2 regions of the Kribbella sp. NPDC048837 genome follow, and region 2 is predicted to be linked to the other one. Evidence: riboswitches for the same ligand, from Rfam matches in the RefSeq annotation. Region 2 holds a riboswitch; the other holds the start of a gene.
The links. A riboswitch is a leader RNA that binds a small molecule or an ion and turns the genes downstream of it on or off. The one in region 2 is predicted to bind cobalamin.
Positions count from the first base shown of each region.

Region 1: it holds a riboswitch for cobalamin, as region 2 does, so the genes downstream of both, ACZ6O0_RS18185 (putative cobaltochelatase) here and ACZ6O0_RS27580 (ribonucleoside-diphosphate reductase subunit alpha) in region 2, are expected to answer to the same signal.

Region 1 covers NZ_JBVJHF010000003.1:535,606-539,709, forward strand. Annotated here, with positions in the region: gene ACZ6O0_RS18185 (putative cobaltochelatase) at 1-1,311, opposite strand, end outside; cobalamin riboswitch at 1,384-1,520, opposite strand; gene ACZ6O0_RS18190 (LLM class flavin-dependent oxidoreductase) at 1,667-2,527, opposite strand; gene ACZ6O0_RS18195 (aldo/keto reductase) at 2,538-3,557, opposite strand; gene ACZ6O0_RS18200 (TetR/AcrR family transcriptional regulator) at 3,648-4,104, shown strand, end outside.
Region 2 covers NZ_JBVJHF010000006.1:201,920-206,023, reverse strand. Annotated here, with positions in the region: gene ACZ6O0_RS27580 (ribonucleoside-diphosphate reductase subunit alpha) at 1-1,934, opposite strand, end outside; cobalamin riboswitch at 2,077-2,232, opposite strand; gene ACZ6O0_RS27575 (DinB family protein) at 2,311-2,892, opposite strand; gene ACZ6O0_RS27570 (Fic family protein) at 2,981-4,104, opposite strand, start outside.

The sequences.
Region 1 (4,104 bases), on a different contig from region 2:
CCCGACGCGTGCTCGATCCCCCACCACGCGCCCGGCCTCGGTGATCGCCCGGGAACGCCGCCCCGCAACCCCCGCCCCCGCGGCCTGCACACTCAACAACCGCGCTTTGTAAGGCTCCGAACTCCCGACGACGTCACCCGTCGGCCCGGGGCCTGCAGTTCCTGGCGCGGGTGCATCCACCTCCTCTCCACTGGAGTCGGAGGATGGATCCACACCCCCGCCCGGACCACCTGAGTCGTCGGGACCACCTGGACCATCCGGGTCGTCGTCCGGGTCCTGCGGGGGCGTGCTCTCCTGGATCGCCTGTTCCAGCTGCTCCTCGTCGAGGCCCGGGGCGTCGAAGGGGTTTCGGCGGCGTCGGTGTGGGAGGGCCAGCTTGGCCGCGGCACGGACGTCGTCGACCTCGACGACGGTGCGCCCGGACCACGCTGCGTGGGCGACCGCCGTACGGGCGGTGACCAGGTCGGCCCGCATCCCGTCGACGTCGAACGACGCACAGATCTCCGCGATCTGGCGGAGCGCGGCGTCGGTCAGGATCACCTCCGCGAGCAGATCGCGCGCCTTCACGATCCGCTCGGCGAGCTCGCGCTGCGGACCGTCGTACCCAGCCACGAAATCGGCCGGATCCGCCTCGTACCCGAGCCGCGCGCGCATCACCTCGACCCGGACCGCGGGATCGCGGCTCGCCACGACGTCGACGGTCAGGCCGAACCGGTCGAGCAGCTGCGGGCGGAGCTCGCCCTCCTCCGGGTTCATCGTGCCGACCAGGACGAAGCGCGCCGGGTGCGTGACCGACACCCCGTCGCGCTCGACGGTCGCGCGACCCATGGCGGCCGCGTCGAGCAGGACATCGACCAGGTGGTCGTGCAGGAGGTTGACCTCGTCGACGTACAGCAGCCCGCGGTTCGCGCCGGCGAGCAGGCCGGGTTCGTACGCCGTGATGCCCTCGGCGAGCGCCTTCTCGAGATGCAACGACCCGAGCACCCGGTCCTCGGTGGCGCCGACCGGCAACTCCACCAGCCGCGCCGGCCGGGTGAGGGTCTCGGGCACGGCCGGGTGCGGGCCGTCGGGGCAGGTGGGATCCGGGTGTTCGGGATCGCAGGAGAACCGGCAGCCTGGGACGACGTCCACCGGCGGGAGGATCTCGGTGAGAGCGCGGACCGCGGTCGACTTCGCCGTACCCTTCTCGCCCCGGATCAGCACACCGCCGATCGCCGGGGAGATGGCGGCCAGGATCAGGGCGAGTTGCAGATCGTCCATCCCGACCACCGCGGTGAACGGGAATCCGGTGGACGGTGAGGCAGGCCGCATCGGCGGTGGGTCCCTTCGTCGAGCGGGTGTCCGCGCCCGCTACGGCTGCTGGTACGCCGTACCGCGGAGACCGCGGCCCGACGGACGGACGCGGATGTCCTGGCTCCCGGGCAGCAGCTGAGCCGACCCGGTCACAGTGGCGGGACCGCCCCGGACTCCCGGCCGCAGCCGGTCACCGGTGTTCCTCCACAACCGTCGGCCCGATCATGGCACACCCCAGCCCTTCACTCAGCGACGAGGTTCACACGCGTACCGAACAACGGGTAGTGGTCCGCCCAGCGCCGAGCCGCGGCCGCCCGTCACACGGGACGCCGGAGCCTGGGGATGAGGACTACCCGTCCGTCGGTACGGCACCTCAGGCCGCGATGCTGATGAGCTCGTCGGCGACCCAGCGTGCGACCTGGGCCGGGTACGGGTCCGGGAGGCCCAGGACGATGTGTCCGAAGCCGGCGTCGACCGCCTCGGCGATCGCATCCTTGGTGGCACCGGGCTGGGCGTACGACACGGGCAGGTGGATCGAGCGGGTGATCGTCGCGGGGTCGCGGCCGATCTCCGCGCAATAGCGGTCGAGCAGTGCGCTGCGGCGTACGACGTCCTCGATGTCGCCGCCCGGGATGTTCCAGACGTCGGCGTGCTCGGCGACCACGCGGAGGGTGGCGGACGAGCGTCCGCCGATGAGGATCGGCGGGTGCGGGCGCTGGACGGGTTTGGGGTTGCCGAACGCGCCGGTGAGCTGGACGTAGCTGCCGTCGAAGTCGAACGGCTCGGTCTCGGTCCACAGCCGCCGGATGACGGTGCACGCTTCGGCGAGGGATTCCACCGAGTGCGCGAAGTCGTCGTACGGCAGGCCGTGGGCTTCGTACTCGCGCCGGGCCAGCGGGTGGCTCGGCCGTGAGCCCGCACCGATCCCGAAGTCGAGCCGTCCACCGGAGACGATGTCGACGGTCGTGGCGATCTTGGCCAGCATCGCCGGCGGCCGGAAGCGGTTGCTGGTCACGAGCAGACCAAGGCGCAGTCGCTGGGTCTGCGCGGCCAGCGCCGAGAGCAGCGTCCAGCCTTCGTACGCCGGTCCGCCCGGGTCCCCGGCGATCGGCATCAGGTGATCGAACAGCCACGCGTGCTCGATCTCCGGGATGGCGTCCGCCTCGCGCCACACCCGCAGTACGTCGTGATAGTCGACCTGCATCGGCGCGGTCATGATTCCGAAGCTGGGCATGGGTTCTCCTTCAGCGACGCCGCAGCGACGGCTCGAGCAGCGCGGGTGGGGTATCGAACTTCTCGTGCGGGGCGAGATCGGTGCCGGGGGCAACGATGCTGTCGACGGCGTCGAGGACGTCAGGACCGAGGACGGTGTCGGCTGCGGCGAGCTGGGAGTGCAGGTGGTCTACGGTCCGTGGCCCGATGAGCGCACTGGTGACGGCCGGGTGGGCGGTGACGAAGCCGAGGGCCAGTTGGATCAGCGTCAGGCCGGCCTCGTCGGCCACCTTCGCCAACTGCTCGACGGCCTCGAGTCGGGCCTGGTTGTACGGAAGCGTGGTGTCGAACCGTTCCGGTGCGAAGACCGAACGGCTGGTGCTGATCTCCTGGCCGGCGCGGACCGCACCCGACAACCAGCCGGACGCCAGCGGGCTCCAGGCCAGTACGCCCAGCCCGTACTCCTCGGTCACTGGCAGGACGTGGGCCTCGATCCCGCGCTGCAGAATCGAGTAGCTGGGCTGTTCGGTGACGTAACGGCTGAGGTGATGCTCGCGGGCGGCCCACTGCGCCTGCACGATCCGGTACGCCGGGAACGTCGACGACCCGAACGAGCGGATCTTCCCCGCGCGTTGCAGGTCGGTCAGCGCCGACAGTGTCTCCTCGTCGCTGGTGCTCGGGTCCCATCGGTGAATCTGGTAGAGGTCGACGTGATCGACGCCGAGCCGGCGGAGGCTGTTGTCGAGCGCGGTGACCAGCCAGCGGCGCGAACTGCCCTGGTGGTTGCGCTCGTCACCCATCGGCATGGTCGCCTTCGTGGCCAGCACGAGATCGTCGCGGCGGCCGGCGATGGCCTTGCCGACCAGCTCCTCGGACTCCCCCTGGCCGTACATGTCCGCGGTGTCGATCAGGTTGATCCCGGCCTCGAGAGCGGCGTCGACGATCGCGGTGGCCTCGTCCTGGCCGGTGCGGCCGATGGCGCCGAAGTTCATCGCGCCGAGCGCGAGGGTGCTGACCCGGACGCCGGTGCGACCCAAGGTGCGGTACTGCATAGCGGTGCTCCTCCTGGCATGATGGCCGAATACGGAACGACGTTCCGGTAATCAACATACGGAACATTGTTCCGTTTATCAAGGAGGGGCATGGCCGGATCAGAGCAGCCCGCCGCGCGGACGCAGAGCGACAGCGGAGCGGGAACGCCAGCCGCGCGGAAGCGGGGGGACAGTGCGGCGGGGCCGGCTGTTCAGCGGAAACGGGCTGATGCGCGGCGGAACGAGAAGACGTTGCTGGACGCCGCCGCGGCGGCCTTCGTCGAGTCCGGCGTCGACGCGCCCGTCCGCGACATCGCCGGGCGGGCGCGGGTCGGCGTCGCCACGATCTACCGCCACTTCCCGACCCGAGCCGACCTCATCGTCGCCGTCTACCGCCACCAGGTCGAAGCGTGTGCCGAGGCCGGCCCGGCGCTGCTCGCGGACAGCACCTCACCGCACGCCGCCCTGGCCAGTTGGATCGACCTCTTCGTCGACTTCCTGGTCACCAAGCACGGTCTCGCCGAGGCACTGCAGTCCGACGACGCCGCCTTCCAGACCCTGCACGCCT
Region 2 (4,104 bases):
TGCCGCTGGTTCGCCCGCTCGGACTCCGGGGTGGTGTAGAAGTTCACGTCGATGACGTTGTCGAGCATCCGGACCGCGGTCTTCACCGTGTCCCGGAGCAGCTCGGCGTCGAGGCCGTCCGCGGTCAGGTGGGCGACCAGGTTGACCGAGCCGAGGTTGCAGACCGCGGTCTCGTCGACGGTCGTGTTGAGCGTGATCTCGGTGCACAGATTCGACGAGTGGACGACGCCGTCGTGCTGCTGCGGCGAGCGGACGTTGCAGGCGTCCTTGAAGGTGATCCACGGGTGCCCGGTCTCGAACAGCACCGTCAGCATCCGGCGCCACAGGTCGACGGCCTTGACCCGCTTGAACACGTGGATCTCACCACGGTCGGCGGCCTCCTCGTACCCGACGTACGCCTCGGCGAAGGCCGCGCCGTACAGATCGTGCAGGTCGAGGACCTCGTTGGGGGAGAAGAGTGTCCAGTCGCCGCCGGCCTCAACGCGCTGGAGGAACAGATCCGGCACCCAGTTCGCCGTGTTCATGTCGTGGGTCCGCCGGCGTTCGTCGCCGGTGTTCTTGCGCAGGTCGAGGAACTCCTCGACGTCGATGTGCCAGGTCTCCAAGTAGGCACAGACGGCGCCCTTCCGCTTTCCTCCTTGGTTCACCGCGACGGCGGTGTCGTTGGCGATCTTCAGGAACGGTACGACGCCCTGCGACTCACCGTTGGTGCCGCGGATCTTGGCGCCGATCCCGCGGACCGGGGTCCAGTCGTTGCCGAGGCCGCCGGAGTACTTCGCGAGCAGTGCGTTGTTGCGGATGCCGTGGAAGATGCCGGCCAGGTCGTCGTCGACCGTGGTCAGGAAGCACGACGACAACTGCGGCCGGGTGGTCCCGGAGTTGAACAGGGTCGGCGTCGACGACATGAACCGGAACGAGCTGAGCAGCTCGTAGAACTGGATCGCCCGCGCCTCGCGGTCGTCCTCGCGCAGCGCCATCCCCATCGCGACCCGGAGGAAGAACGCCTGCGGCAGCTCGAAGCGAACCTTGTCGATGTGCAGCAGATACCGGTCGTAGAGGGTCTGCAGACCGAGGAAGGTGAAGTCCAGATCGCGCTCGGGCCGGATCGCGGCGGCGAGCCGGGCCAGGTCGAAGCTGGCGAGCTCCGGGTCGAGATGCCCGGCCTCGACGCCGACCTCGATGTAGCGCGGGAAGTACTCGGCGTACGCCGCGGTCATGTCGGCCTGGCTCGCCTGCCGGGGCTCACCGTGGACGCGGCCGAGGGCCTCGCGGCGGATCTGGTCCAGCAGCAGCCGGGACGCGGCGAAGCTGTACTGCGGCTCGGTCTCGACGTACGACCGGGCGGCCATCACCAGCGCGAGCTCGACCTCGTGCTGCGCGATGCCGTCGTAGCAGGAGCCGAGGGTCTCGTCGAGGATCAGCTCGGGGTCGACCGCGTCGAGCCCGGCGGCGGCCTCGGCCACGATCACCCGCAGCCGGTCGGTGTCGAGCGGTGCCCGGCTGCCGTCGGCCGCACGGACCGTCAGCGTCGGCTTCTCGGTGACCCCGGCGGGGTCGGCGGGTGTGCGGGCCCTGGTCCGCTCTTCGCGATAAAGGACGTACGCGCGGGCGACCTGGTGCTCACCGGCGCGCATCAGCGCCAGCTCGACCTGGTCCTGGATGTCTTCGACCTGGACGCTGCGGCGGGCGTCACCGCGGCTGGTCAGGGCGCCGACGACCCGGCCGGTCAGGTCGGCCACCAGGTCGCGGACCCGGTGAGTGGCGCCGGCCCCGGCGCCCTCGACAGCGAGGAACGCCTTACTCATGGCCACGGAGATCTTGCTCGGGTCGAACGCGGTGCTACTGCCGTCGCGGCGGACGACGGTCAGCTCGATCGGCAGGTCTGCCGAGAAATCAGGGCCGGCCTGGTCGGCGGCCCGGGAGGACGAGGCGATGGTCACAGAAGCTCTCTCCACACGAGTGTCGGAGGTCCTCGACCACTGCGCGGGCAGGCGCACGACGACACGGCCGCACCGGCCGGGAACACTGCCGTCACGCCCTGCGACCCACCCGCGAGGTCTCGGACCGCGCGCACCGGTGGTGCGCGCGCCGATGGCAGGTATCCGGACTCGCGGAAGGTCTCCGCTCACCGTTGCGGGGCAGCTCCGGAGTCGCACCGGATTCCCCTGTTGCCTCGGAGTGACCCACATCTTGTGGTGCCAGCCGCTCCGAACCACCAGCAGTAGTGATGCTAGGTGGTCGCTCCGACAATTCGTGGCATTGCCGCGCCGCGCCGCGCGTGTCGCGGCGTGTCGCGCCGGCGGCCGGTCGTCACGCGGCGACCGCATACAGATCCTGGAGCGTCATGATCTCCGAGCCGTGGTGGATGAGCTCGCGATTGAGCCGGAGAACGACGTGGCCGAACGGCTCGCCCGCGTCCAGCTCGGTCGCCTGGCTGAGCCCGACCGTCATCACTTGCTCCTCGTCGAGTGCGGCGATCGATTCCTGCCACGCGTCCACCCAGTGCGTCAGCCAGGCGACCGCATCCCGCGCGTTGCCGTGCAGGGTGATGTCGGCCCGGCCCTGCCGGCTCTCGCCGAAGGTCCACTCCCAGCGCTCGAAGAAGGTCTCGGTCAGGTGGGCGATCAGCCACGCGATCGTGCGCGGGCCGCGATGATCCGGCTCGTCCGGCCATTGCGCGACCCATTCGCCGGATCCGAGCGATCGGAACCGGCCGGCGTAGTGCCGCCGGACGACGGTCAGTGCCTCGCTGCTCGGTCGCCAGAAGTACTGCTCGTCGGTCAGTTGGGCGAGCCGGCCGGACAGCACCATCCAGCTGAAGCCGAGCTGGCCTCGCACCATCGCCATCGCCGAAGGGCGGTGCAGGATGTCCCAGTCGAACGGCTCCGGCATCACGGTTCTCACGCTCCCCGTCACGGCGCCTCGATTTGAGACGCGATCGAACATGTGTTCGAATTGTGTCCCGACGGGGAGGAGAAAGTCAATGCGGATGGTGTGTTGGTTCTGGCCTCGACGGCACGGGTCTGCTAGGCGGTTGGATCCTGGTATCGGCCGCAGGGCTGGCGAAGCGCCGCTCGAGCAACGTGAAGGCGTCGATCAGTTCCGGCGCCTCGTACACCCGGTTCCGGCGGCCGTCGGTGATCTCGCGCAGGACCTTCGCCTCGACCAGCCGGGTCAGTCCCTGGTTGGCGGCCTGCTGGGACCGGTCGATGAGCTGCGCGGCCGCGGTGAGGGTGAGGACTGGAGCCGCGGGCAGTGCCTCGATCAGCAGTTCGGTCGCGGAGCCCGCGCGGACCGGAGCGGCTCGCTCGCGCCAGGCGGTCTTGAGATCGGTGGCGGTCTGTTCGAAGCGAGCCGCCTCCGCGGTCGCATGACTGCACGCCATCGCGAACATTCGCAGCCACGGGTTCGCCGCCGAGCGAGCCTTGGCGGTGGTCGCCCGCCCGACGTAACGGAAGTCGGTGAGCGCCTCGATGTACCGCGCCGCGTGCGTGGCGAGCGACAACGACACCGGTGGCACGGTCCGCGAGACCAGGCCGTCGGCCCGCAGGATCAGGTGGATCAACGCGCGCCCGGTCCGGCCGTTGCCATCGGCAAAGGGATGGATCGTCTCGAACTGCGCGTGCGCGATGGCGGTCTTGGCCAGCACCGGCAGCCGCGACTCGCGGACGAACGTCATCAGATCGGCGAGCAGGTCGGGGATCAGGTGCGCCGGCGGCGGGACGTAGTACGCCTCGGCGGGGGAGCGGCCGCCGATCCAGTTCTGCAGGTAGCGGATCTCCCCGCCGAATTCGGGGGTGGGGGACTGGGCCATCAGCCGCCGGTGCGCTTCGAGCAGGTGGTCGACCTCGAGTTTGTCGCCGGCCTGGACGGAGTCGGTCACCCAGGTCATCGCGTCGACGGCGCCGAGCACCTCCTCGGCGGTGACGTCACTGGGTGTGTTGCCGGGTCGACCACGGAGGACGTCGGCTTTGAGGAGGCGGCGTGCACCGACGACCAGTCCTTCGATCTGCGAGGACCCGACAGCCTCGGCCCGCAGCAGCAGCCGGGCGAGCGCCTCGCTGTTGGTAAGCACAGCGGCAGTCGCGTCGAGCCGGGCGAGGT